2 regions of the Rhizobium sp. WYCCWR 11146 genome follow, and region 1 is predicted to be linked to the other one. Evidence: predicted binding sites of a transcription regulator. Region 1 holds the regulator's gene; the other holds the start of a gene.
The links. The regulator LexA, encoded in region 1, represses DNA repair genes until DNA is damaged. The targets are predictions, from matches to a motif close to TGTTCNNNNTGTGTTCNG.

Region 1 (20,248 bases):
AATAGGCGCAGTGTTGCAGCTTGCGGCGGTGCTTTCTGTTTCGATAGGATTGCTTAACCTGATGCCGGTTCCGGTACTTGATGGCGGCCACCTGATGTTCTATGCGGTGGAAGCGGTGAGGGGGAAACCGCTCGGCTCTTCGGCCCAGGAAATTGCATTTCGCATCGGCCTGGCGATGATACTGACATTGATGGTTTTCACGACCTGGAACGACATTGGCTCGTTGAGAGGGTAAACGAGCAAGGCGAGGCTAATTACTATTTATTTACGATGTTTCAAGGCTGTAGTGGCGAATGGGTCACGCTTGCAAATGAAGTAAACAGAAATTAACGACCTGCCTTGCTTGTATGTCAAAAGCGGGTAAAACGACACACGTGGCCGGAATCGGGGTTTCCTGAGGCCGGGGACGAGGGAAACAAAAGGTAATGGGTGAAATGAAGGCTGGTTCAAAGTTTTTGAACGCAGTATCGGCGGTTGCGCTGTCTGCTGGTGTTGTTGCTTCGGGCGCAGGTGCTGTGACGTTCGTTTCCGCTACGGCCGCTGAGGCCGCGGTCATCCAGCGCATCGATGTGCGCGGCGCAAGCCGTGTCGGCGCGGAAGCCGTCCGGTCGAACCTCACCATCGCTCCTGGAAAGAGTTTTTCGAACAGCGATATCGATGCCTCGGTCAAGCAGCTCTACGGCACGGGTTACTTCTCCGACGTCAAGATCTCGGTCTCCGGCAGCACGCTGGTCGTCAACGTTCAGGAAGCCCAGCTCGTCAATCAGGTCGTCTTCAACGGCAACCGGAAGATCAAGGACGACAAGCTCGCGACGATCGTCCAGACCCACGCTGCCGGTCCCTACAGCGACACCCAGATCCAGGCCGACATCCAGTCGATCAAGGAAGCTTATGCTGCCACCGGCCGCAGCGAGGTCGAGGTCACGACGCAGGTGGTGCCGCTCGGCGAAGGCCGCGTCAACCTTGCCTTCGTCATCAACGAGGGTGACCGCACCAAGATCGATTCGATCAACTTTGTCGGCAACAATGCCTACAGCGCCGGCCGCCTGGCTGCCGTCATCGCCACCAAGCGTTCGAACTTCCTGTCGTTCCTGACCCGCAAGGACGTCTACAACGAAGACAAGCTCCACGCCGACGAAGAAGCGCTGCGCCAGTTCTATTACAATCGCGGCTATGCCGACATGCGCATCGTCTCTTCCGATGCCACCTTCGACGACGCGACCAACAAATACACGCTCACCTTCAACATCGAGGAAGGCCAGCGTTACGACTTCGGACCGGTGACCGTCCAGTCGACCGTCGAAGGCGTCGGCTCAGAGCAGCTGCAGCCGCTGGTGCGCACCCGCGAAGGCCAGGTCTACAACGCCAAGGAAGTGCAGAAGTCGATCGAGGCGATCTCCGATCAGGTGGCGTCAGCCGGTTATCCCTTTGCGCGCGTCACGCCGCGCGGTAACCGCGACCTCAACAACAACACGATCGGTGTCGAATATCTGGTCGACCAGGGCGAGCGCGCTTATGTCGAGCGCATCGAGATCCGCGGCAACAGCCGTACGCGCGACTACGTCATTCGCCGCGAATTCGACATGAGCGAAGGCGATGCCTTCAATCAGCAGATGATCACCAAGGCTAAGCGTCGCCTCGAAGCGCTCGGTTACTTCTCTTCCGTCAATATCTCCACCCAGCCGGGCAGTTCGCCTGACCGTGTCGTGGTGGTCGTCGACGTGCAAGATCAGTCGACCGGTTCGTTCGGTGTCGGTGCGGGTTATGCCGCCGGCGGCGACGGCTTGCTGCTCGAAGCATCGATCGAGGAAAAGAACTTCCTCGGTCGTGGTCAGTACATCCGCATCTCGGCCGGTGGCGGCCAGGAAGGCTCGCGCGCCTACGGCGTCAGCTTCACTGAACCCTATTTCCTCGGCTACCGTCTGGCGGCAGGCTTCGACGTCAACCGCAGCGAAACGTCGAGCAACGACGACTACGATTACGAAGAAACCAGCGTCGTCCTGCGTGTGACTGCGCCGATCACCGAAGATCTGGCGACGACCTTCCGTTATAACTACAAGCAGATGAAGTATGACGGCGATACCTCTGATCTTTCGGCGACCTACGCCAATCTGGTCGACGAGAGCCCGTGGACGCGTTCTTCCGTCTCGCAGACGCTGACCTACAACACGCTTGACGACACCGTCCTGCCGCGTGAAGGCATCTATGCGACGGCGACGCACGAACTTGCCGGCCTCGGCGGCGACTCGCAGTTCTACAAGATCTACGGCAAGGCCCGTTATTACCACCTGCTCGCTGACGATGCCGATATCATCGGCTCGGTCTCCGCTTCGGCTGGTTATGTCGTTCCGTTGGGCGACCATCTGAACGTCTTCGACCAGTTCACGCTGACCAACGGCGATATTCGCGGCTTCGAGAACAAGGGTATCGGCCCGCGCATCCGCGGGGATCACGACGACCCGCTCGGTGGCACGACCTATTTCACGGCGTCTGCAGAAGCCACCTTCCCGATGCCGGGCTTCCCGCGTGACTTCAACCTGCGCGGCGCAGTCTTTGCCGATGCCGGTACGCTGTTCGGCAATGACGTCGAGCTTCTTGGGTCAGACCAGGCCGACGGTACCAGCGCTTCGCTGCGCGCCTCCGTCGGTGTCGGCGTCGTCTGGCAGTCTCCCTTCGGTGCATTGCGTCTGGATTACGCGATCCCGGTTCTCAAGGAAGACTTCGACAAGACGCAGAACTTCAAGTTTGGCATCAACAACCAATTCTGATATCGGCAGTCCGGAACTGTAAGACTCAATTCCGTTCTGGAGCATTGCCGATGGAGCAAAACGTTTTTTTTCTGCCCCATGAAGGTCTGAAGCTCGCTGAGCTGGCAGAGTTTCTTGGGGCGGAACTCGCCAATTCCGACCATGCCGATGTTATCGTCAGGTCCGTTGCCCCCATCAGCCGGGCCCGGGCGGGCGATGTCTGTTATATCCTGTCGCGTCGTAACCGCGATGAACTGGCGACATGCGAAGCCTCGGCAGTGATCTGCGACAAGGCGCTCGCCGATCTCGTACCCCCCCATATCCCGGTCATCCTGTCGTCCAATCCACATGCGGCTTTCGCGATGGCGGGCGGCCTGTTCTATCCCGCGGCATTGCGCCCGGTCGTCTTTTCCGGTGAAAGCGAGATCGCGCCAAGCGCGGTGATCGATCCGAGCGCCAAGCTTGAAAAGGGCGTGATCGTCGAGCCGATGGCCGTCATCGGAGCGCATGCCGAGATCGGCGAAGGGACGCGCGTCGGCGCCCACAGCATCATCGGTCCGAATGTCAAGATTGGCCGGGATTGTTCGATTGCGGCCGGCGCCAGCATTCTCTGCGCGCTGCTCGGCAATGGCGTCATCATCCACAACGGCGCCCGCATCGGCCAGGATGGTTTCGGTTATGCGCCGGGCCCGCGCGGCATGATCAAGATCGTCCAGATCGGCCGAGTGATCATCCAGGATAATGTCGAGATCGGCGCCAACACCTCGATCGACCGTGGCACCATGGACGATACGGTCATCGGCGAAGGCACCAAGATCGACAACCAGGTACAGATCGGCCACAACGTTCAGATCGGCCGCCATTGCGCCATCGTTGCGCAGGTCGGCATCGCCGGCAGCGCGAAGATCGGCAATGGCGTTCAGATCGGCGGCCAGGTCGGTATCAAGGGGCATGTGACGATCGGTGACGGCGTGCAGATCGCCGCCCAAAGCGGTATCATGACCGATCTTGCCGCCGGCGGACAATATGGTGGTACACCTGGGCGCCCGCTGAATGACTATCTGAGAGATGTCGCGCAACAGATGTCAAAGACGAAGCTGCGCGGGACGAAACCTGGAGGCAAGCAAAATGACTGAGGAAGCCACGACAACGCTTTCTTCGGCTGACATCATCGAGATCATGAAACTGCTGCCGCATCGCTACCCGTTTCTCATGGTCGACAAGATCATCGAGATTGACGGCGACAACACGGCGATCGGCATCAAGAACGTCACGGTGAACGAACCGCATTTCACCGGTCATTTTCCGGAATCTCCGATCATGCCCGGCGTTCTCTTGATCGAGGGCATGGCCCAGACCGCGGGTGCGATCTGTGCCAAGAAGGATGGCCAGCCAGGCAACCTCGTCTATTTCATGACCATCGAGAATGCGCGCTTCCGCAAGCCCGTCGTACCCGGCGATCGTGTTGAATTCCATGTCAGGAAGCACAAGCAGCGCGGCAATATCTGGAAATTCCATTGTGACGCCAAGGTCGACGGCGCGCTTGTCGCCGAAGCCGATATCGGCGCGATGATCGTTCGTAAGGATCAGGCATGAGCACTATCGCCGAAAGCGCTCGCATTCATCCGATGGCTGTCGTCGAAGACGGCGCGACCATCGGTGAGGGCGTCAGGATCGGTCCCTTCTGCCATGTCGGGTCGCACGTCGTCCTGCATGCGAATGTCGAGCTTTTGTCGCATGCGGTCGTGACCGGCCGCACCGTGGTCGGCAAGGGCACACGCATCTTCCCGATGGCGGTCGTCGGCGGTGATCCGCAGAGCGTGCATCACGGCGGCGAGGAGACGACGCTGACGGTCGGCGCCAACTGCACGATCCGCGAAGGCGTGACGATGAATACCGGCACGGCCGATTTCGGCGGCCAGACGATCGTCGGCGACAACAACCTCTTCCTTGCCAATTCGCATGTCGCGCATGACTGCCGGGTGGGCAACCATGTGATCATGTCGAACAACGTCATGCTCGCCGGCCATGTCGTCATCGAAGATCGCGTCATCCTGGGCGGCGGCTCGGCCGTTCACCAGTTCACCCGCGTCGGCCGTCAGGCCTTCGTCGGCGGGCTCTCGGCGGTCAGTTACGACGTCATTCCCTACGGCATGCTGAACGGCAATCCCGGGCTGCTGAGCGGCCTCAACGTCGTCGGCATGACGCGCGCCGGCGTCGACCGCGCCGTCATTCACAGGGTGCGGCGCGCCTACAAGTCGATCTTCGAAGGACCGGGCTCCGTCCGCGAAAACGCCGCCGCCATCCGCGAAGAATATGCTGATTGCGAGCAGGCGGTCCACATCCTCGACTTCATCGCCGCCGACAGCGACCGCGCCTTGTCCTCGCCAACCCGGGGGCAGAAGGGCTAGTCCGTGACTCTTTCCGGCGATACCGCTGCGGGCCGGCTGGCGATCATCGCCGGCGGCGGCCTTCTGCCTTCCTATGTCGCCGAAGCTGCGCGCGCGGCGGGCGAAAATCCCGTCATCGTCGCGCTGAAGGACGAAAGCGACCGGCGCTGGGAAGGGTATGATCATGCCGTCATCGGCGTCGGCGATTTTGCAGCTCTCGAGGGCCTCTTGAACCGCTACGGCATCGGCCGTGTCGTCATGTCCGGCAGCGTGCGGCGCCGGCCGGAATGGCGCGAGGTGCGCCCGACGCTGCGCACTCTGATGAAGATGCCGGCCACGATCCGCACCTTACTGTCCGGCGGCGACGATAGGGTGCTGCAGATGGTGATCCGGCTGATCGAGGGAAACGGCCGGCGTGTCGTCGGTGCCCATGAGATCGCCCCCGACCTTCTTGCCGCCGTTGGCCCGCTCGGCACGGCGATACCGGGCGAAGAAGACCGGCGCGATATCAACCGCGCGGCGGAAGCCGCCGAAATGCTCGGCCGGCTCGATGTCGGGCAGGGCGCCGTCGCCATCGGCGGGCGTATCGTCGCGCTGGAGGGTCTTGAGGGCACGGACGAGATGCTGGAGCGTGTCGCGGGTCTCAGAGCCGCGGGGCGCATCTCGCCGCGCCGCCGTGGCGCACTCGTCAAACTCTGCAAGCCGCAACAGGATATCCGCGCCGACTTGCCGGCGATCGGCGTTTCCACGGTTCTGAATGCGAGGAAAGCCGGCCTTGCCGGCGTCGCCGTCGAGGCCGGCCGCTCGCTGGTGCTCGATCGCGCCGCAGTCATCAAAGCCGCCGATGAGGCCGGGCTCTTCGTCTGTGGCATCGATCGCGGCCTGCCGGCATGGGGGCTTGAATGAACGGGGCGCCGCTGAAGATCGCCGTCATTGCCGGCGAGGTGTCGGGGGATCTGCTCGGTGCCGATCTCATCGCCGCGCTGAAGCGGGTTCACAGCGGACCGGTGGAACTCGTTGGCGTCGGCGGCGAGGGGCTGCAGGCGGAAGGCTTGCGATCCCTGTTCGATTTCTCCGAGCTGTCGATCATGGGCATCACCCAGGTGCTGAGCCGGCTGCCAAAGCTCTATACCCTGATCCGCCAGACGACGGCTGCCATCATCGCAGCAAGGCCTGATATTCTTCTTATCATCGACAGCCCAGATTTTACCCATCGCGTCGCCAAGCGTGTCCGCGCCGCGCTGCCGGATCTGCCTGTTGTCAATTATGTCTGTCCGAGCGTCTGGGCCTGGAAGGAATATCGCGCCACGCGCATGCTCGCCTATGTCGATCATGTGCTCGCCGTCCTGCCCTTCGAGCCGGCAACAATGCGTGCGCTCGGCGGGCCTGAGACCACCTATGTCGGCCATCGCCTGACCGCCGATCCGGCGCTGCTCGAAGCGCGGCGGCAGCGCGCCATGCGCGCACCCGTCGAGGGAGCCGGCAAGGCGATCCTGATGCTTCCTGGATCAAGATCCTCCGAAATCGCCAAACTGCTTCCGTTCTTCGAGGATGCGGCCAAAGAACTTGTCGCCCGCAACGGCCCGATGCGATTCCTGTTGCCGACCGTGGCGCACAACGAAGCGCTGGTGAAGGGGCTCGTCGCCGGCTGGGCCACGCCGCCGGAGGTGGCGGTCGGGCCGGCGCAGAAATGGAAGGCCTTTGCCGAGGCGGATGCGGCGATGGCGGCTTCCGGCACGGTGATCCTCGAACTCGCCCTTGCCGGCGTGCCGACGGTGTCCGTTTACAAGACGGATTGGATTATCCGCCTGCTCGCCCGGCGCATTAAGGTGTGGACGGGCGCATTGCCCAATATCATCGCCGATTATGCCGTCGTGCCGGAATATCTGAACGAGATCGTCCGCGGCGCCAGCCTGGCGCGCTGGATGGAGCGGCTGTCGGCCGACACGTTCCAATTGAAGGCGATGAACGAGGGCTACGATCTCGTCTGGCAACGCATGCAGACCGAAACACCGCCCGGCGAGCATGCCGCCGAGATCCTTCTCGACGTGCTGAAAAAGAAAAAACCCGGTCGTTTCTGACCGGGTTTTCTTTTGGGTTCTTTGGAAGCGATCAGCGCTTCGAAACCGGGATGTAATCGCGCTTCGGTTCGCCGACATAGAGCTGGCGCGGACGGCCGATGCGCTGTTCCGGATCCTCGATCATCTCGTTCCACTGCGCGATCCAGCCGACGGTGCGGGCAAGCGCGAAGAGCACGGTGAACATGGTCGTGGGGAAGCCCAGCGCCTTCAGCGTGATGCCGGAATAGAAGTCGATGTTCGGATAGAGCTTCTTCTCGATGAAATATTCGTCGGTGAGCGCGATACGCTCCAGCTCCATCGCCACTTCGAGCAACGGATCGTCCTTGATGCCGAGTTCGCCGAGCACTTCGTGCGTCGTCTTCTGCATGATCTTGGCGCGCGGATCGTAGTTTTTGTAGACGCGGTGACCGAAGCCCATCAGGCGGAACGGATCGTTCTTGTCCTTGGCGCGGGCGACATATTCCGGAATGCGATCGACCGTGCCGATTTCGTTCAGCATGTTGAGCGCTGCTTCGTTGGCGCCGCCATGCGCGGGCCCCCAGAGGCAGGCGATGCCGGCGGCGATGCAGGCGAACGGGTTGGCGCCCGACGAACCGGCGAGACGGACGGTCGAGGTGGAGGCGTTCTGCTCATGATCGGCATGCAGGATGAAGATGCGGTCCATGGCGCGGGCAAGCACCGGATTGACCACATATTCCTCGCAAGGCACGGCAAAGCACATGCGCAGGAAGTTCGAGGCGTAGTCGAGGTCGTTCTTCGGATAAACAAAGGGCTGGCCGATATGGTATTTGTAGGCCATGGCGGCAAGCGTCGGCATCTTGGCGATCATGCGCAGGCTGGCGACCATGCGCTGGTGCGGATCGGTGATGTCGGTGGAGTCGTGATAGAAGGCCGACAGCGCGCCGACGCAGCCGCACATGACGGCCATCGGATGCGCATCGCGGCGGAAGCCGGTGAAGAAGCGGCTCATTTGCTCGTGCACCATGGTGTGGTGCGTGACGCGGTAATCGAAATCCTTCTTCTGCACGGTGGTCGGCAGTTCGCCGTAAAGCAGGAGGTAGCAGACTTCGAGGAAGTCGCCGTGCTCGGCGAGCTGCTCGATCGGATAGCCGCGATGCAACAGGACACCTTCGTCGCCGTCGATGTAGGTGATTTTCGATTCACAGGATGCGGTCGAGGTAAAACCCGGATCGTAGGTGAAGGAAGCCGTGTTCTTGTAGAGGGCACCGATATCGATGACGCTCGGGCCGATCGTGCCGCTTTTGACAGCAAGGTCGACAGACTTGTCACCGATTTTTATTGTAGCGCTTTGATCCGTCATGCTGATCCTCCGAAATGGCGGTGGCGCCATAAAAGCGCCATAGGGGTTAAGCGTCCTCACCGATAGCTATATGATCGCGAAGCTAATGCCAAGTTACCGTGATGGCATTTTGTGCATTGCGGTATCACCTTTTAGGCACTGCAGCGATGAGCCGCACGCATATCGGAAGCCGATGATTCGACTGGTCTTTTGGCGCTCGCGATTTTCCCTCATATTTCAATCGATTATTCTTGCCGGATTTGATTGGAGGTTGCATTCTGGCCGCCTTCGCAGCCGGGCTTGGGCGGTTCATGCAGGAGTTGACGACAGTCGAATTGCGGCCGGAAGCAGGCGAAGACCTTGCCGGCGCCTCCAATTTTTCACCACCTGTCGTGGTGACGCGACCGACACGGACGCAGTCGACGACACCATTGCGCCACCGGCTGCCGGCCGCAGCCTCGCAATTGCTGCGTGCCGGCATGCGCATGCTGGGCGAGGAGGTGGACCATGGCCGCCTGCTTCTGTTCTCGCCGGTCTTCCTCGGCGCCGGGTCAGCCGTCTGGTTTCTCGCGGCATCGGATTTTCCGCTCGTTGCATCGCTGCTCTGCCTGTCGGCGCTGACCGTGGCGGTTCTCATCGCCAGCCGCAGCCGGGCGGCAGTGCGGGCAACGCTGCTGGCGCTCTCGCTCGTGGTCTGCGGCATGGTCACGGCGCAGTTCGAGAGCCGGCGGGCTTCGACCGTGATCCTCGATTCATCAGTGACGACGACGGTGACCGGCCGTGTCGAGCGGCGCGAAGGCGATGGTCGCGGGCGGTGGCGCTATATTCTTGCCGTCACCGGCACTAAGGCACCGGAGCTGAAGCGGCGGCCGGAACGCATAACCGCCATCGTCCGCGGCGCGGACGCGGCCTTCGAGATCGGCGATATCATCACCGGCAGGGCGCGACTGACGCCGCCGGCAGGTCCAGCACTTCCCGAACTCAACGACTTCTCCTTCGGTGCCTATTTCGATGGCATCGGCGCCAACGGCTTCTTCTACGGTGCACCGACGAAGGTCGATGCGCAGGCTGGTCCCCAGGCTGCCAGATCGACGGCGGAAACGCTGCTCGAAGGGCTCTACCGGCTGCGCAGCGGCATTGGTGACCGCATAAGGTCGATCCTGCCCGGCGACACTGGCGCTTTCGCCGCTGCTCTCGTGACGGACGAGCGGCGTGCCATCTCGAATGAAACGACGGAGGCGCTGCGCCAGTCCGGTCTGGCTCATATCATCGCCATCTCCGGTCTCAACATGGCGCTATCGGCCGGCATCTTTTTCGTCGGCTTCCGGATGCTGCTCAGCCTCTTTCCCGGCATCGCTGAGGCCTACCCGACGAAGAAGATCGCTGCCGCCGGCGCGCTCATCGCCGTCACCGCCTATTTCCTGATCTCGGGCTTTGCGGTCTCTGCAGAACGCGCTTTCATCATGATGGCCATCATGTTGATTGCCGTCTTCTTCGACCGGCCGTCGATCAGCCTGCGCAATGTCGCTCTCTCCGCGCTCGTCATCATCGTCATTTCGCCGTCCGAGGTTTTGGGTCCGAGCTTCCAGATGTCTTTTGCGGCGACATTGGCGCTGGTCTCGGGCTATCAGCTGTGGAAGGACCGGCGCGTCCGCGAAAACGCCTTCCTGAAGCTGCCGATCATCAGGCCCTTCGTTACAGTTGCAGGCTTCTTCGGCGGCGTCTTCCTGACCTCGCTGATCGGCGGTTTTTCCACCGCGCTGTTTTCGATCGAGCATTTTCATCGCCTGACCGCCTACGGCCTGCCGGCGAACCTCGCGACGATGCCGATCATCTCCTTCATCGTCATGCCGGCCGGCTTGCTGGCGATGCTGCTAATGCCTTTCGGTCTGGATGTTTGGGCCTGGAAGGTCGTCGGATTCGGCCTCGATCTGGTGATCGCGGTCGCAAAGACGGTGTCCGGCTGGGATGGCAATATCGACGTCGGCCGCATGCCCGCCTGGTATTTCGCGATAGCCGTGGCAGGCTTTCTGCTGCTGACGCTGCTCCGTACCCGGTTGCGCCATGCCGGCACATCGATCATCGCGGTCGCAACACTCATCCTGTTGCTTCTACCGGTTCCCCGGCCGCCGGATCTGGTGATTTCGGAGGATGGCAGTCTCGTCGCGGTGGTCGAGGCGGCAGCAATGGCTTCCAACCGTGAAAGACCGCCGGATTTCATCTTCGACCAGTGGCAGAGAGCGCTAGTCCTGCCGAAGCATGACCCGCCGAAGATGCTGGATGGTCCTGCTATCCCGCCTGAGGGAGAAGACCGCCGCGTCAGGCTTTCCCGCGATCAGCAGAACGAAGCAAGGACCGCGATGCGGGCGGCCGCAGCGGGCGGTGACGCAAACCGCTTTTCCTGCGTCAAGAAGGCCTGGTGCACATCAAGGCTCGGCAATGGTCAGGTGGTAACCGTCATCGACAATGCCGCCTATCTCGGCCCGGCATGTGACGCGGCCGATATCGTCGTGACATCGGTCCGCCTTCGCTTCAACAATTGCCGCTCAGGTGCGACGCTCTTCACCGGTGAGACGCTGCGCAGGACGGGTTCCATCGAGTTGCGCTTCACGGACACCGGCCTGGAGGTCGCAACCGCATTCGATGCATTGTCGCGGCCATGGATGCGCCATCGCGCCTATGACTGGCGCAGCAACAGTTTTACCGAATCGGGCCTGGCCAATGTCAGTGATAGCGGCGAATGAGACCGACGAGTTTGCCCTGAACCTTGACGCGGTCCGGCCCGAAAATCCGGGTCTCGTAAGCCGGGTTGGCGGCCTCCAGCGCGATCGAGGCGCCCTTGCGGCGGAAGCGCTTGAGCGTCGCTTCTTCGTCGTCGACGAGAGCAACGACGATGTCGCCAGGACTTGCGGTGCTGCCATTGCGGATGATCACGGTGTCGCCGTCGAAGATGCCGGCGTCGATCATCGAATCGCCCTTGACCTCGAGCGCATAATGTTCACCGGAGCCGAGCATGTCCGCCGGAACGACGATGTCGTGGGTATTGTTCTGGATCGCCGAGATCGGCACGCCGGCAGCGATTCGGCCCATGACCGGCACGGAGACCGAGTTGCCGTTGTCGGCGACGGGTTTTGCGGGAGCGGGGGCGGCGACCGGCTGAGGTTTGCCGAGGCTGCCCTCGATGACGCTCGGCGAAAAGCCGCGCCGGGGCTGGATGCTGGGGCTGTAGGCCTCCGGAAGCTTGATGACCTCGAGCGCACGGGCGCGGTTCGGTAGGCGGCGAATGAAGCCACGCTCCTCCAGCGCCGTAATCAGCCGGTGAATCCCGGACTTGGAAGCGAGATCCAGGGCATCCTTCATTTCGTCGAAAGATGGCGGAACGCCGGATTCCTTCATGCGCTCATGAATGAAAAGGAGAAGCTCCTGTTGTTTGCGCGTGAGCATCGACGTTGTGACCTCGTGATTGAAACAAATCCAGAACATACACTATATGTTCCATATGTGTTCCGCAAGTAGCTAAATTTCCGTAAAACTTGGCGCCAACTCGTTGAGATTTTTATTTTCATTCGCCGGATTGGCACACAAGTCTTGCCTTGGGCGGCACTCTCACACATCTCTGCCGTGTTAGGAGAGGGGATATCATGAACGAGCACTCCGCCAAACCGCACCCGCTGGATCATGTCGTGCTGCCGGTCGTCAATATCGATCTGGCGCGCGAGAGGCTCGGCAAGCTCGGCTTCACCGTTGCCGCCGATGCGCGCCATCCCTTCGGAACGGAGAATGCCTGCGTCTTCTTTGCCGACAAGACTTATCTGGAGCCGCTCGGGATTGCGAGCGTCGAGGAGAGCGAGGCATCAGCGCGGCAAGGCAATGTCTTCACCGCCCGCAACCAGGCCTTCCGCTTCCGCTGCGGCGAGGAGGGGCTTTCGGGGCTGGCTTTCGGCAGCAAGGATGCCGGCATCGATCATCAGAATTTCGTCGGCAACGGATCGAGCGCCGGCGAGATGCTGCAGTTCACCCGGCCGATGACGATGCCGGACGGTTCCGAGACGATTGCCGGCTTCAAGCTGGCTTTCGCCGGCGACCTGCGCGCGCCTGATCTCCTGCTCTTCACCGTCGAGCGCGTCACGCTGCCGGCTGACCGCGCCGCGCTGGAGACGCATGCCAATGGCGTCACCGGCCTAATCGAGATCGCGCTTTGCACGCCGGAGCCGGCCGCCTTCGCTGCCTTCGTCAGCCTTGCCGTGGCGCAATCGGCAGTCGAGAAGACCGGGTTCGGCGTCAATATCGCAGCATCGAATGCGAAAATCAGCCTGATGACGCCGGAAGGGCTGGAGGCCTATTTCGACATCGCCGGCTCATCCGCAGATCGCGGCCTGCGCGGCCGGGCAATCCTCTTCACTGTCGCCGATCTTGCCGTGACAGAAGCGCATTTGGCTGCTAACGGGGTGACATACACGCGCAAGAACAATCGCATTCTGGTGAAGCCCGCGCCCGGGCAGGGCACGCTCTTCGCCTTCGAGGAAACACGATGAGCACTGATACGAATTCCGAAGTCAGGATCGGCGAAGGCCAAGGCCAGGTCACTTTTTCCAATACCGGCCGCCTGTCGCTGATTGCCGGTCCCTGCCAGATGGAGAGCCGCGACCACGCCTTCATGGTTGCCGGCACGCTGAAAGAGCTTTGCGGAAAGCTCGGCATCGGCCTCGTCTACAAGAGCTCCTTCGACAAGGCGAACCGGACCTCGCTGTCGGCTGAACGCGGTATCGGGATCGAGAAGGGCATGGAGGTCTTTGCCGACCTCAAGAAGGAATTCGGCTTTCCCGTCCTGACCGATGTTCATACCGCCGAGCAATGCGAGGAGGTGGCAAAGATCGTCGACGTCCTGCAGATCCCGGCCTTCCTCTGCCGCCAGACCGACCTTCTTATCGCCGCCGCCAAGACCGGCCGCGTCGTCAATGTCAAGAAGGGCCAGTTCCTCGCTCCCTGGGATATGAGGAACGTCCTGAAGAAGCTCAATGCCAGCGGCAATCCGAACGTGCTGCTGTGCGAGCGCGGCGCCTCATTCGGCTACAATACGCTGGTTTCCGACATGCGCTCGCTGCCGATCATGGCGGCGATGGGCGCGCCCGTTATCTTCGATGCGACCCATTCCGTGGCGCAGCCGGGCGGCCAGGGCGAATCCTCCGGCGGTCAGCGGGAATTCGTGGAAACCCTGGCGCGCGCCGCTGTGGCTGCCGGTATTGCTGGTGTCTTCGTCGAAACCCATCAGGACCCCGACAATGCCCCTTCCGACGGCCCGAACATGGTCTATCTCAAGGACATGCCGCGGCTTCTCGAAAAGCTGCTTGCCTTCGATGCGGTCGCCAAGGCCTAAGGTTCAGCTTGACGTTCAACAGTCTGACATGATCGTGCTATAGGCCACATCCGAACGCTGGTCCGAAGGCTATTGCAGCATTGTAATTTGCACGCCTTCGACTAAGACAGGTTTCGAACCATTTATCACCCACCGAGCAGGAAGAACCCATGACTGCAATCACCGATATCATCGCCCGCGAGATTCTCGATAGCCGTGGCAATCCCACCGTCGAAGTCGATGTCTATCTCGAAGATGGCAGCATGGGCCGCGCGGCCGTTCCCTCGGGCGCCTCGACGGGCGCGCATGAAGCGGTCGAACTGCGTGACGGCGGCAAGCGCTACCTCGGCAAGGGTGTCGAAAAGGCGGTCGAAGCCGCCAACACCGAGATCTTCGACGCGATCGGCGGCATCGACGCCGAAAACCAGATCCAGATCGACAACATCATGATCGAGCTGGACGGCACGCCGAACAAGTCGCGCCTCGGTGCCAACGCCATCCTCGGCGTATCGCTCGCCGTTGCCAAGGCTGCGGCCCAGGCGTCCGGCCTGCCGCTCTACCGTTATGTCGGCGGCGCTTCCGCCAGCCTTCTGCCGGTGCCGATGATGAACATCATCAATGGTGGTGCTCATGCCGACAACCCGATCGATTTCCAGGAATTCATGATTCTGCCGGTCGGCGCCGATTCGATCGCCGAAGCCGTGCGCATGGGTTCGGAAGTCTTCCATACGCTGCGCAAGGAACTTGCCGCGCAGGGCCATAACACCAATGTCGGCGACGAAGGCGGTTTCGCACCGGGCCTGAAGAGCGCGCCCGAGGCCCTCGACTTCATCATGAAGTCGATCGAGAAAGCCGGCTACAAGCCGGGCGACGACATGTGCCTCGGCCTCGACTGCGCCTCGACGGAATTCTTCAAGGACGGCAAATACGTACTCGAAGGTGAAGGCCGCACGCTGGAATCGGGCGCCATGGCCGAATACCTGGCCGAGCTCGCCGCCAAGTATCCGATCATCTCGATCGAGGACGGCATGGCCGAAGACGACTGGGATGGCTGGAAAACGTTGACCGACCTGGCCGGCAAGAAGACCCAGCTCGTCGGCGACGATCTCTTCGTCACCAACTCCGCCCGTCTTCGCGACGGCATCCGCATGGGCGTCGCCAACTCGATCCTCGTCAAGGTCAACCAGATCGGCACGCTGACGGAGACGCTCGATGCCGTCAACACGGCGCACAAGGCGGCCTATACCGCCGTCATGTCCCACCGCTCCGGCGAGACCGAAGATTCGACCATCGCCGATCTCGCGGTCGCCACCAACTGCGGTCAGATCAAGACCGGCTCGCTGTCGCGTTCCGACCGTCTTGCCAAGTACAATCAGCTGATCCGCATCGAAGAGGGCCTCGGCCCGCAGGCCCAGTATGCCGGCCGCTCGATCATTCGCGGCTGATCGGATCTGATTTCCAATGGCTTGACCCGCGCCTCCCGGCGCGGGTTTTTTGTTGCCCGTTTTTTAGAGTCAACGAACGGTTAATCTCTGCGCGTTAGATTGAACGAATTGGTAATGCGTTCAAGAGCATGCGTGTATGTGGACAAAGCATCATAAGAAGAGAAAGATCGGTCGCTTCGTCATTCCGGCCATGACGGTCGCCTTCCTCTCCTATTTCGGTTATCATTGCATTCATGGCGATTACGGCCTGCGCGCGACGGAGACGTTCGAGCATCAGCGTGTCGCGCGTGAAAAAGAGCTTGCGATCTTGAAGGCGAAGCGCGAACATCTGGAAAATCAGGTCGCGCTCTTGAGTGACGGGTCGCTCGACAAGGACATGTTGGACGAAAAAGCGCGTTATCAGCTCAACATGTCGCGCGCGGACGAGATCGTCGTATTCAACCACTATTCCAATTAACCGGAAACAGGTTAATTGGAATTTTCGTAGTTTTTCCAATAATTTAGGACCGAATACGAGCCATGCAATTATGGCATTGCTGTGGTCAATTTTCTTCCCTATGGTACGCGCCACCAAGAAACGACAAACCCATAGGGAGGGTTGAATGGCGCCGCGAAAGACCGCGACCGTTTCCAGCCGCAAAACTGCAGCAAAACCGGCAGCCAAAGCATCGAATGGAGGCCCGGTAGCCGACTTCGATCGCAATGAAGAGCTGAAGGCCTATCGCGAGATGCTGCTGATCCGCCGCTTCGAGGAGAAGGCCGGTCAGCTTTACGGCATGGGCTTCATCGGCGGCTTTTGTCACCTCTACATCGGTCAGGAAGCTGTCGTCGTCGGCATGCAGATGGCGCAGAAGGAAGGCGACCAGGTCATCACCGCCTATCGCGACCACGGCCATATGCTGGCAACCGGCATGGAAGCGCGTGGCGTCATGGCGGAACTGACCGGACGTCGCAGCGGCTATTCCCACGGCAAGGGCGGCTCGATGCACATGTTCTCGAAGGAGAAGCATTTCTACGGCGGTCACGGTATTGTCGGCGCCCAGGTCTCGCTCGGAACGGGTCTTGCCTTTGCAAACCGCTACCGCGGCAATGACAATGTCTCCATCGCCTATTTCGGCGACGGCGCTGCCAACCAGGGCCAGGTCTACGAGAGCTTCAACATGGCTGCTCTCTGGAAGCTGCCGATCGTCTATATCGTCGAGAACAACCGTTATGCCATGGGTACCTCGACCGCCCGCGCCACCGCGCAGTCGAACTACTCGCTTCGCGGATCCGGCTTCGGCATCCCGGGCATTCAGGTCGACGGCATGGACGTTCGCGCCGTCAAGGCGGCGGCCGACGAGGCGCTCGAACATTGCCGCTCCGGCAAAGGCCCGATCATCCTCGAAATGCTGACCTATCGTTATCGCGGTCACTCGATGTCCGATCCGGCGAAGTATCGCTCCAAGGAGGAAGTGCAGAAGATGCGCTCCGAGCAGGATCCGATCGAACAGGTGAAGGCACGCCTCGTCGAAAAGGGCTGGGCTTCCGAAGACGATCTGAAGGCGATCGACAAGGATGTTCGCGACATCGTCGCCGACAGCGCCGACTTCGCCCAGGCCGATCCGGAGCCGGATGCATCCGAGCTCTATACCGACATTCTGCTCTAATCGGGGAGGGAACCCATGCCTATCGATATCCTCATGCCCGCCCTCTCTCCGACCATGGAAGAAGGCACACTGTCCAAATGGCTGAAACAGGAAGGTGACAAGGTCACCTCAGGCGATGTGATCGCCGAAATCGAAACCGACAAGGCGACGATGGAAGTCGAAGCCGTCGACGAAGGCGTCATCGGCAAGCTGCTCGTCGATGCCGGCACCGAAGGCGTCAAGGTCAACACCAAGATCGCCGTGCTGCTGCAGGACGGCGAATCGGCCTCGGATCTTTCCGTCGCCAAGCCGGCCGCCGCACCAGCTCCGGAAGTTGCCCAGGAAGAGAAGCCGACCAACACCGGTTCTGCCTCCGCACCGCTTCCGGCCGAGCCGAAGGCCGTCGTTCCGAACGACCCCGAAATCCCGGCCGGCACCGAAATGGTGTCGACGACCGTGCGCGAAGCGCTCCGCGACGCCATGGCCGAGGAAATGCGCGCCGACGAAAACGTCTTCGTCATGGGTGAGGAAGTCGCCGAATATCAGGGCGCCTACAAGGTCACGCAGGGGCTGCTGCAGGAATTCGGCCCCCGCCGCGTCGTCGATACGCCGATTACCGAGCATGGCTTTGCCGGCGTCGGCGTCGGTGCCGCCATGGCCGGCCTTCGCCCGATCGTCGAATTCATGACCTTCAACTTCGCCATGCAGGCGATCGACCAGATCATCAACTCCGCTGCCAAGACGCTTTATATGTCCGGCGGCCAGATGGGTGCTCCGATCGTCTTCCGCGGCCCGAATGGTGCAGCGGCCCGCGTCGGCGCCCAGCACAGCCAGGATTATGCAGCCTGGTACAGCGCCATTCCCGGCCTGAAGGTCGTCATGCCCTATACGGCATCCGACGCCAAGGGCCTGCTGAAGGCTGCTATCCGCGATCCGAACCCGGTCATCTTCCTCGAAAACGAAATTCTCTACGGCCAGCACTTCGATGTGCCGAAGCTCGATAATTTCGTTCTCCCGATCGGCAAGGCCCGCATCCATCGTCCGGGCAAGGACGTCACCGTGGTCTCCTTCGGCATCGGCATGAGCTATGCGACCAAGGCGGTCGCCGAACTCGAGAAGATCGGCATCGACGTCGAACTGATCGACCTTCGCACCATCCGCCCGATGGACCTGCCGACTGTCATCGAATCGGTGAAGAAGACCGGTCGCCTGGTGACCGTCGAGGAAGGGTATCCGCAATCCTCCGTCGGCACTGAAATCGCCACCCGCGTCATGCAGCAGGCTTTCGACTATCTCGATGCGCCGATCCTGACGATCGCAGGCAAGGACGTTCCGATGCCTTACGCCGCCAATCTCGAAAAGCTCGCCCTTCCGAACGTCGGCGAAGTGGTCGATGCGGTGAAGGCTGTTTGCTACAAATAAGGGGAGGGTGTTTCGATGCCGATCAATATCACGATGCCCGCCCTCTCTCCGACCATGGAGGAAGGCAATCTTTCCAAATGGCTGGTCAAGGAAGGCGACAAGGTCAAGTCCGGCGATGTGATCGCCGAGATCGAGACCGACAAGGCGACGATGGAAGTCGAAGCCGTCGATGAAGGCACGGTCGCCAAGCTCGTCGTTGCCGCCGGCACCGAAGGCGTCAAGGTTAATGCGCTGATTGCGGTTCTTGCCGCCGATGGCGAGGATGTCTCCGCTGCCGCAAGCAGTGCGGGTTCGGCCGCTCCGGCACCGAAAGCTGACGGCGCAGCGGCGCCGAAGGCCGAAGCTGCACCGGCTCCGGCCCAGTCTACTCCGGCTGCGGCACCTGTAGCCGCAACCGCCTCAGCTTCATCTGATGGCAGCCGCGCCTTCTCTTCGCCGCTTGCCCGCAGGCTGGCCAAGGAAGCCGGTATCGATCTTTCGGCAGTCGCAGGCTCCGGCCCGCACGGCCGCGTCGTCAAGAGCGACATCGAGGCCGCCGTTGCCGGTGGCGGCGCCAAGGCTGCTGCGGCGCCCGCACCCGCTGCCGCCGCGCAGGCTCCGGCCGCTGCCGCACCGAAGGGCGCGTCCGAGGAAGCCGTGCTCAAGCTTTTCGAGCCGGGCTCTTACGAGCTCGTGCCGCATGACGGTATGCGCAAGACGATCGCCAGGCGCCTGGTCGAATCCAAGCAGACGATCCCGCATTTCTACGTCAGCGTCGATTGCGAGCTCGATGCGTTGCTGGCGCTGCGCGCCCAGCTGAACGATGCGGCTCCGCGCAAGGACAACGCTCCGGCCTACAAGCTCTCGGTCAACGACATGGTCATCAAGGCCATGGCGCTGTCGCTGCGCGACGTTCCGGATGCCAATGTCTCCTGGACCGACAGCAACATGGTCAAGCACAAGCACGCCGATGTCGGCGTTGCTGTCTCGATCCCCGGCGGCCTGATCACCCCGATCATCCGCAAGGCCGAGGAAAAGACCCTGTCGACGATCTCCAACGAGATGCGCGATCTCGGCAAGCGGGCCAAGGACCGCAAGCTGAAGCCTGAGGAATATCAGGGCGGCACCAGTTCGGTCTCGAACATGGGCATGATGGGCGTGAAGAACTTCGCAGCCGTCGTCAATCCGCCGCATGCGACGATCCTCGCGGTCGGCGCCGGCGAACAGCGGGTCGTCGTCAAGAAGGGCGAAATGGCGATTGCCACCGTGATGTCAGTCACGCTCTCGACCGACCATCGCTGCGTCGATGGCGCGCTCGGCGCCGAGCTGCTCCAGGCCTTCAAGGGCTACATCGAGAACCCGATGGGCATGCTTGTCTGATAGCGTCGCGGAGGCGGAAATGACCAAGACCGTTCTTTGCTATGGTGACTCGCTGACCTGGGGTTATGACGCCGAGACGATCGGCCGTCATGATTACAAGAATCGCTGGCCGAGCGTGCTTCAGGCAGCGCTCGGCGGTGACGCGCGTATCATCGCCGAAGGCTTGAACGGTCGCACCACCGCTTTCGACGACCATCTCGCCGATTGCGACCGCAACGGTGCGCGCATCCTGCCGACGATCCTGCAAACGCATGCACCGCTCGACCTCGTCATCCTTCTGCTCGGCACCAATGACATGAAGCCGGTCGTGGCAGGCTCGGCCTTTGCCGCATGCCAGGGCATCAGCCGGCTCGTGCGGCTGATCCGCAATCATGCCTGGCCCTTCGAATTCGATGGGCCGGAGATTTTGATCGTGGCGCCGCCGGCGATCCGCGCGACGGGCAATGTGCCCTTCGCCGCATCGTTTCCCGGCGGCATCGAGGAATCGGCAAAGCTTGCAACGCTTTATCGTGATCTTGCC
Region 2 (9,915 bases), on a different contig from region 1:
CCGAAGCGATCACGCCGGATGTAGTCGTCAGGCCCGCCTCGGACGGCGGCTGGCTGGTCGAACTCAATCCGGATACGCTGCCGCGCGTACTGGTCAACCAGTCCTATTTTTCCCGTGTGACGAAGAACGGCGAGGACCACGCCTTCCTCTCCGATTGCCTGCAGAGCGCCAACTGGCTGACCCGCAGCCTCGACCAGCGGGCAAAAACCATCATGAAGGTGGCAAGCGAAATCGTCCGCCAGCAGGACGCCTTCCTGCTGCACGGCGTCGATCACCTGCGCCCGCTGAACCTGAAAACGGTCGCCGAGGCGATCAAGATGCATGAATCCACCGTCAGCCGCGTCACGTCGAACAAATATATGCTGACGCCGCGGGGCCTCTTCGAACTCAAATATTTCTTCACCGTCTCGATCAGCGCCGTCGCCGGCGGCGACAGTCATTCGGCCGAGGCCGTGCGTCACAAGATCCGTGCGCTGATCCTGCAGGAGAGCCCGGAGGCGGTACTTTCCGATGACGATATCGTCGACATGCTGAAGAAGGGCGGCGTCGATCTCGCCCGCCGCACGGTTGCGAAATACCGGGAGGCGATGAACATCGCCTCTTCGGTCCAGCGCCGCCGCGAGAAGCGGGCGCTCGCCAAGGTCGCCGGTTTCTGACGCGACAACGCTTCGACCTCGATCGAAGCATCCGGCCCGCAAATCCCGCTATTCCTCTCCTGCGCCCAGCATCTTTTCAGACGCGCAACGGCTGCAACCCTTTGAATTGTCTTCAATGAAGATCGAAATGCCGACCATGATGCCGCAAAATTCCAACCTTGCCAGGGAGCTTTTCCTGCTGCTGGTGCTGGCGACCCTCTGGGGTTCCTCCTACAGCTTCATCAAGATCGGCGTCGAGACGATCCCGCCGATAACGTTGATCGCCGCCCGCACGCTGATTGCCGGTGGCATTCTGCTGGCCGTCCTGCGTCACCGGCGTGTCCGTCTGCCGCGCGATCGTGCCACCTGGCGGCGGTTTTTCGTTCAGGCCTGCCTGAACAGCGTCGTCCCCTTCACGCTGATCGCCTGGGCGGAACAGTCCGTCGATGCCGGATTGGCGGTGATCCTGAATTCGGCAACGCCGATCTTCACCTTCCTGCTGGCCGTGCTGATCACCCGCCATGAGCAGGTGACGCTGCGAAGGCTTTTCGGCGTCATGGCCGGGCTTGCCGGCATCTGCCTCGTCATCGGCGTCGAAGCGCTCGGCGGTCTCGGTGAAAACCTGATGGCGCAGCTTGCCATCATCCTGGCGACCATCTGTTATGCAGGTGCCGCGATTTTCAGCAAGAACTTCAAGGGGCTCGATCCCGCAGTGCCGGCGGCCGGCTCGTTGATCTCAGGCGCGGTCATTCTCTTGCCGACGAGCCTCGTCGTCGATCGGCCGTGGGAAATCGATCCTTCGGCGGCATCGATGCTGGCGCTGCTGGCCCTCTCCGCCTTTTCGACGGCGCTTGCCTTTGTGATCTATTTCCGTCTCGTCCAGACGCTGGGTTCGGTCGGAACCACCGCGCAGGCCTATCTCAGAGTGCCGATCGGCGTTGCGATCGGCATCGTCTTCCTCGGCGAAAGGCTGAGCCCGACGGCCTGGATTGGACTCGTCTGCGTCATATCAGGTGTCGCCGCCATGACGATCCCTGCAAGAAGGCGCGCAACGCAAGCGCGAAACGCGTAAAGTGGATGGGGTGGCGATCGGCGACATGCCTTGCCCGACAAGGTATCCGCCACACGTTGACCGCGTGCCGCCGAGGGTGATTCGGCGCCCTATTGACTTTTCGGCACGCTCTGGCTAGAAGCCCGCCGCAATCGATGCCGCGAACGGCGTCTGGAGTTATCCCCAGCATCAGAAGGGCACCAAGGACCCGCAGGCCTAAGCCGATCTTGCTTGAGATTGTGCGAAGTGCTTGGATGAACCTGAGGCTTGGCGTAAACTGATACCCGCAAACGACCATAAGAAGGGAAACTCCATGAGTGTGCGTGTATCCGGGAAACATATGGAAATTGGTGAATCGTTCCGTCAAAAGATCGAGGACCAAATTGGTATGGCCATCACGAAATACTTCGACGGGGGATATTCCGGCCAGGTGACCGTGGAAAAGGCGAGTTCTCGTTACTCGGCGGATTGCAAGCTGCATCTCGACAGCGGGGTGGTGCTGCATGCAGCCGGCGAGGCGACCGACCCGCAATTGGCTTTCGACGCGGCTTCCCAGCGGATCGAAAAGCGGCTGCGGCGATACAAGCGCAAGCTGAAGGACCATCACGCCGGAAGCCATCTGAATGGTTTTGCAGAGGTCTCCTACACGGTCATGGATTCCGTTCCTGATCACGATGATGAAATCGCCGACGATTTCGCTCCCGCGATCGTCGCTGAAAGCACGAAGCAGCTGAAGACCATGTCAGTCGCCACCGCAGTGATGGCGCTCGACATGACCGACGAGCCGCTTCTCCTGTTCCGCAGCCCCGGCAAGGAACATCTGAACATCGTTTACCGTCGGCACGACGGAAATATTGGCTGGATCGATTCAGCCAGTATCAAAGGCTGAGATCAGGGTGGTGAGCGGCGGTATTGCCGCCGCTCCTTGCATTTGATCCCGGCGACAGAAGGAAAAAGAAATGGCATTGGCAGATTTGCTCCATCAGGATGCGATCATTCCCGCCCTCAGAGTAAATTCCAAGAAACAGTTGCTTCAGGAATTGGCTGCAAGAGCCTCCAGGATCACCGGGCTTTCCGAACGGGAGATTTTCGACGTCATCCTGCAGCGCGAACGCCTGGGCTCGACCGGAGTCGGCAACGGCATCGCCATTCCCCATGGCAAGCTGGGAAACATCCATTCGATCGTCGGCATCTTCGCCCGGCTGGAGCAGCCGGTCGATTTCGAGGCGCTGGACGACCAGCCGGTCGATCTCGTGTTCCTGCTGCTTGCGCCGGAGGGCGCGGGCGCCGATCATCTCAAAGCTCTGTCGCGTATCGCCCGCGTGCTGCGCGATCACGATCTGGTCGCCAAGCTGCGCGCCACGGATTCCGCCTCGGCGATCTACGCCTTCCTCAACGAAGAGCAGACGTCGAACGCTGCCTGAGCTGCATTAATCTCCGAATGTGAAAAGGCGCCGGGTCTCTCAGGCGCCTTTTGCATTATGACGGGCTGAACGATCAGAACTCTTCCCAGCTGTCCTGCGCCACGGCAGCGGATCCGCGCGACGGGGCAGTCACGCGACGGACCGCCGGGGCGCTCGCGCGAGGCGAAAGGGCTGAAGTCGCCGGTGCCCGCATCTTTTGCGCGACGGAGGCGAGGGCCGCGGCGTTGCCCGAACCCGAGACGTTGAAGCGAGTGGCGAGCGCCTTCAGCGTCTGTGCCTCGTCGTTGAGCGCGACGCTGGCAGCCGTCGCTTCCTCTACCATGGCCGCATTCTGCTGCGTCACCTGGTCCATCTGGTTCATGGCCTGGTTGATTTCCTTCAGACCGACAGCCTGTTCGCTGGCCGATGCCGAGATCTGCCGGATGAGGTCGTTGATGCCCATCACCTGCTCGGCGATCTTGTGCAGCGTGCCGCCGGCGCGCCCGACGAGATCGACGCCCTCCTTGACCTGGACGGCCGAACTGTTGATCAGCGTCTTGATCTCCTTGGCGGCATTGGCCGAACGTTGTGCGAGTTCACGCACCTCCTGGGCGACGACGGCAAAACCCTTGCCGGCTTCGCCGGCACGGGCCGCCTCGACGCCGGCGTTCAGGGCGAGCAGGTTGGTCTGGAAGGCGATCTCGTCGATGACGCCGATGATCCGCGAAACCTCCGTCGAGGACTGCTCGATCCCTTGCATCGAGGCGATCGCCTTCTGCACCACTTCGCCGGATTTTTCGGCGTCCTGGCAGGCGAGGTTGACGTTGTCGGCCGCCGTGCGCGCATTCTCGGCGCTGGAATCGACCTGTGCGGTGAGTTCGTTGAGCGCGGCCGCCGTCTCTTCCAGGCTGGCTGCCTGCTGCTCGGTGCGCTTGGCGAGGTCGGAGGCGCTGTTGCTGATTTCACCGGTGCCGGAGCCGATATTGGCGACGCTGAGGTTCATCGTGTTGATGGTCTCTTCGAGGCTCGCGAGCGCAGCGTTGAAATCCTGCTTCAGCTTGCCGTATTCGCCGGGGAACTCGTCGGTGATGCGGTGGCTGAGATTGCCCTGCGACAGTTCGGAAAGGCCGGCGCCGACGATCGAGACGATATGGCGCTGCAGCGACACCGATTCCTGGCGTTCCGATTCCGAGCGGCTGCGCTCGGTCTCGGCCGCCTGCCGCTGGTCTGCGGCCTCGTCTTCGAGGCGGCGGCTGTCGGCGAGGGTGAAGCGGAAGCCTTCCAGCGCCTTGGCGACCGAACCGACCTCGTCGCTGCGGTCCTGGGCGGCGACCGGTTCGCCATATTGACCGTCGCTCAGCGCCTTGACGCTGGCGACGAGCCCGCCGAGCGGCCGCTGCACGAAAGAGCGGACGGCGAAATAGAGTGCCAGCATGACGGCGCCAAGCACGATCAGCCCGTTGATGATCATCATGTAGGTCTGGTCCCGCACCGGCGCGTTGATCGCCGTGTGCGGCACGTCGACGAGCACGACCCAGGTGGCGTTGACGCCGGGAACCGAGAACGGATAAACGACGCGATCGAAGGGATCGAGGCCGTCATAGGTGAGGTTCCTGACGAGGCCGGGCTGTTTGCTCGACAGCGCCGTCTTGACGACGTCGGCGCCCTCGCCTTCATATTCCTTGGTCATCAGGTCGGGGATCGGCGCGACGATCCAGTTGCCGGCCTGCGACAGCAGCGTGACGCGGCCCGAACCGAAAGGATGCAGCGCCTGCAGCTTGTCGGTCAGCGACTTCAGCGAAATATCGACGCCGCCGACGCCGATCATCTTACCATCCGACATGACCGGATAGGCAATCGAGGTCAGCAGCGTCGGCACGTCCGTTCCTTCGGCCATATAGGGCGTGGTGATCGCGCCCTTACCGCTGTCGGCGGCGAGCTTCCACCATGCGGCGGTATAATCATTGTCGAAGGTCGAATATTGGATGCCGCCGTCCTTGGTCTTCGACCAGTAGGGCGTGAAGGCGCCGTTCTTGTTCGTGCCTTCGTCATTGTTGTTGGCGATCTCGATGGTCTTGCCGTCAAGCGCGCCAAGCTGCTCGCAGAACCAGCTGCCGAAGGCGAAGGCATTCTGCTCGAGATTGGCCTTCAGCACGTTGATCATGCCCTTGCGATCGAGCGACTTGCCTTCATGGCCGCGGCCGATGACGCCCGACATGGTGCGGGCGGCGCTGGCGAGTTCGCCGACATTGGCCGCAATTTCATTGGCGATCGATTTTGCCTCGAGGTTGGCCTGATCCATCGTCAGCGTCTGGACGCGATCCCGGGTCTGACCGATGAGGAAAAAGTTCGAAACGATGAGCACAAGTGCGATGGCGATGCCGGTGATGACGATGAGTTTCGCGGCAAGCGATTTCATGCGAAAAATGAACATGGGGTCCTCGGGCAAGGATGCGCCGAACGGGCATTCTCCGGCGCAGGAGCAAAGGCTCGCCCCATCATGAGGCAGCCGCTTGGACGGCCGGATTCCAGAAAGTGGGAGGCGCCGGCGGCCATGAGGAACATCGCCGGAGATCTCTTAAATTTGAATGAAATTCGATCGATCGAGCCAAGGAAAATCGCCGGAACGCCCTGAATTACCGGGAGTTTTATCGGCTGCTTCGCAAAGAGACGCGGACTATGTCCTGTCTGCGACTTCCTCGCTCAAAGGGATCGAAGGTTGCGCCCCGGCCTTGAGGCAGGCGAGCGAACCGGCAACCGCCGCGCGGCGCAGCGCCGAGACAAAATCGAGGCCGTCGTCGAGGCTGGCGGCGAAATAGCCGCAGAACGTGTCTCCGGCGCCGACCGTATCGACAGGTTCGATCTTGAGACCCTGCGCCCTCGAAATCGACCCGTCGCGAATGGCGATGACCCCGTCGGCGCCGAGCGTCACGATCAGCGTCTGGCCCGTCTCCGCATGCAGACGCACAAGGGCTGCCTCCCGCCTTTGCGCGTCCATGCCCTCCTGCCCGGCGAGCCGCTCGAACTCGGTCTCGTTGGCAATGACGATATCGGCAAGCCGGCCGAGGCGGGCCGCATCTGGGATCAGCGGCGCGAGGTTGAGGATGCTGGTGACGCCCTTGGCGCGGGCCGCCGACAGCGCGCCTTCGACGGCAGCAGCCGGCACTTCGAGCTGCAGCATCAGGATATCGCCTTCGTCCATGCGGCCGATCGCGGTCTCGGCGTCGGCAGGTGTGACCTGGCCATTGGCGCCGGGAACGACGGCAATCATGTTTTCGCCGTCGCCGCCGACAAGGATCAGCGCCGTGCCTGTGGGACCGTCGACATGTTTGATCAGAGAAAGGTCGGTTCCTGCATCATCAAGCAGAGCCAGCGCCTCCGCGGCGAAAGCATCCTTGCCGACGGCGCCGGCCATATGCACGTAGCGGCCGGCGCGGCGCGCTGCCAGCGCCTGGTTGGCGCCTTTGCCGCCGGCGGCCGTGGCAAAGCCGTTGCCGGCCACCGTCTCTCCGGGCTTCGGCAGGCGCTCGGTCGTGGCGATGAGATCCATGTTGATGGACCCGAAAACTGTGATCATGAATGTGTCCCGTCTTCTGGAGCCTGCAAGTGACATCATGCTCCTGCATGTTTCATGCGGGCGAGACACTGCCCGAAGCAGTCACTCCTCGTCAACCACCCGAAGCTTCAGAAGACCGGTGCGGCTTTCCACCGATTTGACCGCGGCTTCGCCGTCGCGGGCGGGTTTTGCATCGCCGCCGCCCGCCTCGAATTCCAGCGCTTCGATCCTGGCGCCGCGCTTGGTGAGCTTGTCGGCTGACGTGACCACCATGTCGATATCCTTCTGCGCCATGGCGAAATGGCCCTGCAGTTTGCGCACCCGCTCATCGAGGCGGCTGAGATCGTCCATCAGGATCGCCACTTCGCCCTGGATCAGATGCGCCTGCGCCCGCATGCGCTGGTCCTTGAGCACGGCCTGGATGACCTGGATCGACAGCATCAGCAGCGACGGCGAGACGATGACGATGCGCGCTCGGTGGGCCTTCTGCACCACCGGCTCGAAGTGCTCGTGGATCTCGGCGAAGATCGATTCGGACGGCACGAAGAGAAAGGCCGTATCCTGGGTTTCGCCCTGGATCAGATATTTCTCGGAAATGTCCCTTATATGGACCTCCATGTCGCGGCGGAACTGCTGGCCGGCGATCTTGCCGGCTTCGGGGCTGCCGGCGTCGCGGATCGCGTTCCAGGCTTCGAGCGGAAATTTCGCGTCGATCACCAGCGGCGGCGCGCCGTTCGGCATGCGGATCGTGCAGTCCGGCCGCGAACCGTTGGACAGCGTCTGCTGGAAGGCGTAGGCGCCCATCGGCAGGCCGTCGGCTACGATCGTTTCCATCCTGGACTGGCCGAAGGCGCCGCGCGTCTGCTTGTTGGACAGAATGGCCTGCAGCCCGACGACATCCTTGGCGAGCGTCTGGATATTGTTCTGCGCGGCATCGATGACCGCCAGCCGCTCCTGCAGCCGCTGCAGGTTTTCATGCGTCGATTTGGTCTGCTCGGTGATCGTCGAGCTGACGCGCTGCGACATGCCGTCGAGGCGTTGGCTGATCGTCTGGTTGAGTTCGCTCTGCCGCGCGCCGAAGACCTCGGTCATCGCCGCGATGCGGCCCTGCATCTCCGCCTGGATCTTCAAAAGCTCGGCCATGCGCGCTTCGTTTTCCTCAGCGCGAAAGCTCGCTTCCTCCGCCTGCTCGCGGCGAAGGTTGGCGCCGCGCAGGAGAAGCACGATCACCAGCAGAACGAGGGCGGCGAGACCTCCACCGACAAGCGCCAGCATGGCCGGGCTGATCGAGGCAAGGGCAAGGGCGAGCGATTCGGAATGGACGGTCATGTCGCAAGCATAACAGAAGAAGCGGCGATTTATAGATCAAAACGTGAACAGAATGGACGATCCTCAATATCTTCGCAAGCCGTTGCTCTTCCGCGTCCACCGAAAAGAAATGTCGACGCGGCTTAACGATTGCTCAACCATATTGGCCAAAACCTGCGGCGCTGAAATCCCCTCCCGCGCGCGTCGCGCCAAGTACAGAGATCCCCATGACCGCCCAGCAGACCGACAACGCCCTCAGGCAGCGCCTCGATTTCATCGAACTGGATGAAACGGCGCGCAAGTCGATGCGGGATCTGCGCCCGGTGATATCGGAGCTGATCGGCGGCGCCCTCGATAAATTCTACGCCAAGATCGCCAAGACCCCCGCTGTCGCCGACAAGTCCCAACTGGGCCATGCCAAGAAGCGTCAGCAGGATCATTGGGCCAATCTTACTGGCGGCACGTTCGACGAGCGCTATGTCGACGACGTGACCGCCATCGGCCGCATGCATGAGCGCATGGGGTTGGAACCGCGCTGGTCTATCGGCGGTTACGCCATCGTCATGTCCGAACTGGTCAAGGGCATCATGGAAAAGCAGTGGCCTTCGATCTTCGCGCGCCAGCAAGGCAAGCTGCTGGCCGAGAAGCTGTCGGCCGTCATCAAATCAGGCATGCTCGACATGGATTATTCCATCTCGGTCTATTTCGAGACGCTCGAAGCCAAGCGCCGTGCCTTGGAAGAGCAGCGTGCTCAGGCCGAATCCGATCAGGCGATCGCGCTGGAGCAACTGCGCCGCGGTCTGGAAGCGCTGTCGAACGGCGATCTCGAAGCCACCCTGCCGTCCGACCTGCCGGGCAATTTCCGGCAGATGGCGGAGGATTACAACCGCGCTGTCAGCGCCCTTCGCCAATCCTTCGCCTCCGTGCGCGAGACCTCCGGCCATATCAAGACGGGCGCAGACGTCATTTCCAACGCGACTAACGATCTGGCGCTGCGCACCGCCCAGCAGGCGGCAGGCGTCGAGGAGAGCTCGGCCGCCCTGCAGCAGCTTTCCGTCAGCGTCGGCCAGACGGCCGCCAATGCCGAGAAGGCTTCGGCCGCCGTGCGCGAGACGCAAGAGAAGGCGAAGAACTCCGGCGAACTCGTCACCAGCGCCGTTTCGGCGATGGCCGGCATCGAGAAGTCCTCGACCGGGATCTCCAAGATCATCGGCGTCATCGATGAGATCGCCTTCCAGACCAACCTCTTGGCGCTGAACGCGGGCGTCGAGGCGGCGCGTGCCGGTGATGCCGGCAAGGGTTTTGCCGTCGTCGCCCAGGAAGTCCGCCAGCTTGCGCAACGGACCGCGGAAGCGGCCAAGGAGATCAAGAACCTGATTTCGCAGAGCTCAACACAGGTCAATCAGGGCGTCGGCATCGTCTCCAGCACCGGCGAGGCGCTGAACGACATGATCAGCCGCATCGACATCATCAACCGTTTCGTCGCCGATATCGCCGCCGCCGCCCGCGATCAGGCGACCGGCGTCAACGAAGTCAGCCTCGCCGTCCGCAACATGGGTGCAATCACCCAGCAGAATTCGGACATGGTCGAGCACTCTTCGGCGGAAACCCGCCGCCTCAAGGACGAGGTGGAGACCCTGATTGAGCTGCTGCAGCACTTCCGTGCCCGGCCGGAGGGCCGTTCCGCCGGTGCTGCCCGCCGGGCGGCCTAAGGCGAATATGGCGAAATTCCAGGCGGGGATGCAAAAAAGCGTATTCCCCGGCTGCCGGATAATTCCATAGTCGGAAAAGATGGGTTATGGGAACGCCATGACCATCAAGCCACTCATCATTCTTCCCGATCCCGTTCTCCGCCAGCTGTCCAAGCCGATCGAGCGGGTGGATTCCGACCTGCAGCGTCTTGCCGACGATATGCTGGAAACCATGTACGACGCGCCGGGCATCGGCCTTGCCGCGATCCAG

Region 2: the regulator LexA is predicted to act here: its motif matches at 8,007-8,024, upstream of HX899_RS24800 (DNA recombination protein RmuC).

What each region holds. Positions count from the first base shown of each region.
Region 1 covers NZ_JACCEY010000037.1:129,751-149,998, forward strand. The annotation lists gene rseP (RIP metalloprotease RseP) at 1-235, shown strand, start outside; gene bamA (outer membrane protein assembly factor BamA) at 435-2,768, shown strand; gene lpxD (UDP-3-O-(3-hydroxymyristoyl)glucosamine N-acyltransferase) at 2,819-3,883, shown strand; gene fabZ (3-hydroxyacyl-ACP dehydratase FabZ) at 3,876-4,343, shown strand; gene lpxA (acyl-ACP--UDP-N-acetylglucosamine O-acyltransferase) at 4,340-5,158, shown strand; gene HX899_RS28290 (LpxI family protein) at 5,162-6,043, shown strand; gene lpxB (lipid-A-disaccharide synthase) at 6,040-7,218, shown strand; gene gltA (citrate synthase) at 7,250-8,539, opposite strand; gene HX899_RS28305 (ComEC/Rec2 family competence protein) at 8,830-11,262, shown strand; gene lexA (transcriptional repressor LexA) at 11,243-11,962, opposite strand; gene HX899_RS28315 (VOC family protein) at 12,160-13,053, shown strand; gene kdsA (3-deoxy-8-phosphooctulonate synthase) at 13,050-13,895, shown strand; gene eno (phosphopyruvate hydratase) at 14,045-15,319, shown strand; gene HX899_RS28330 (septum formation initiator family protein) at 15,456-15,776, shown strand; gene pdhA (pyruvate dehydrogenase (acetyl-transferring) E1 component subunit alpha) at 15,922-16,968, shown strand; gene HX899_RS28340 (pyruvate dehydrogenase complex E1 component subunit beta) at 16,984-18,369, shown strand; gene HX899_RS28345 (pyruvate dehydrogenase complex dihydrolipoamide acetyltransferase) at 18,385-19,728, shown strand; gene HX899_RS28350 (SGNH/GDSL hydrolase family protein) at 19,748-20,248, shown strand, end outside.
Region 2 covers NZ_JACCEY010000031.1:95,122-105,036, reverse strand. The annotation lists partial or broken gene rpoN (RNA polymerase factor sigma-54) at 1-656, shown strand, start outside; gene HX899_RS24825 (DMT family transporter) at 784-1,707, shown strand; gene hpf (ribosome hibernation-promoting factor, HPF/YfiA family) at 2,000-2,575, shown strand; gene ptsN (PTS IIA-like nitrogen regulatory protein PtsN) at 2,646-3,110, shown strand; gene HX899_RS24810 (methyl-accepting chemotaxis protein) at 3,184-5,523, opposite strand; gene HX899_RS24805 (ribokinase) at 5,767-6,666, opposite strand; gene HX899_RS24800 (DNA recombination protein RmuC) at 6,748-7,974, opposite strand; gene HX899_RS24795 (globin-coupled sensor protein) at 8,181-9,665, shown strand; gene def (peptide deformylase) at 9,763-9,915, shown strand, end outside.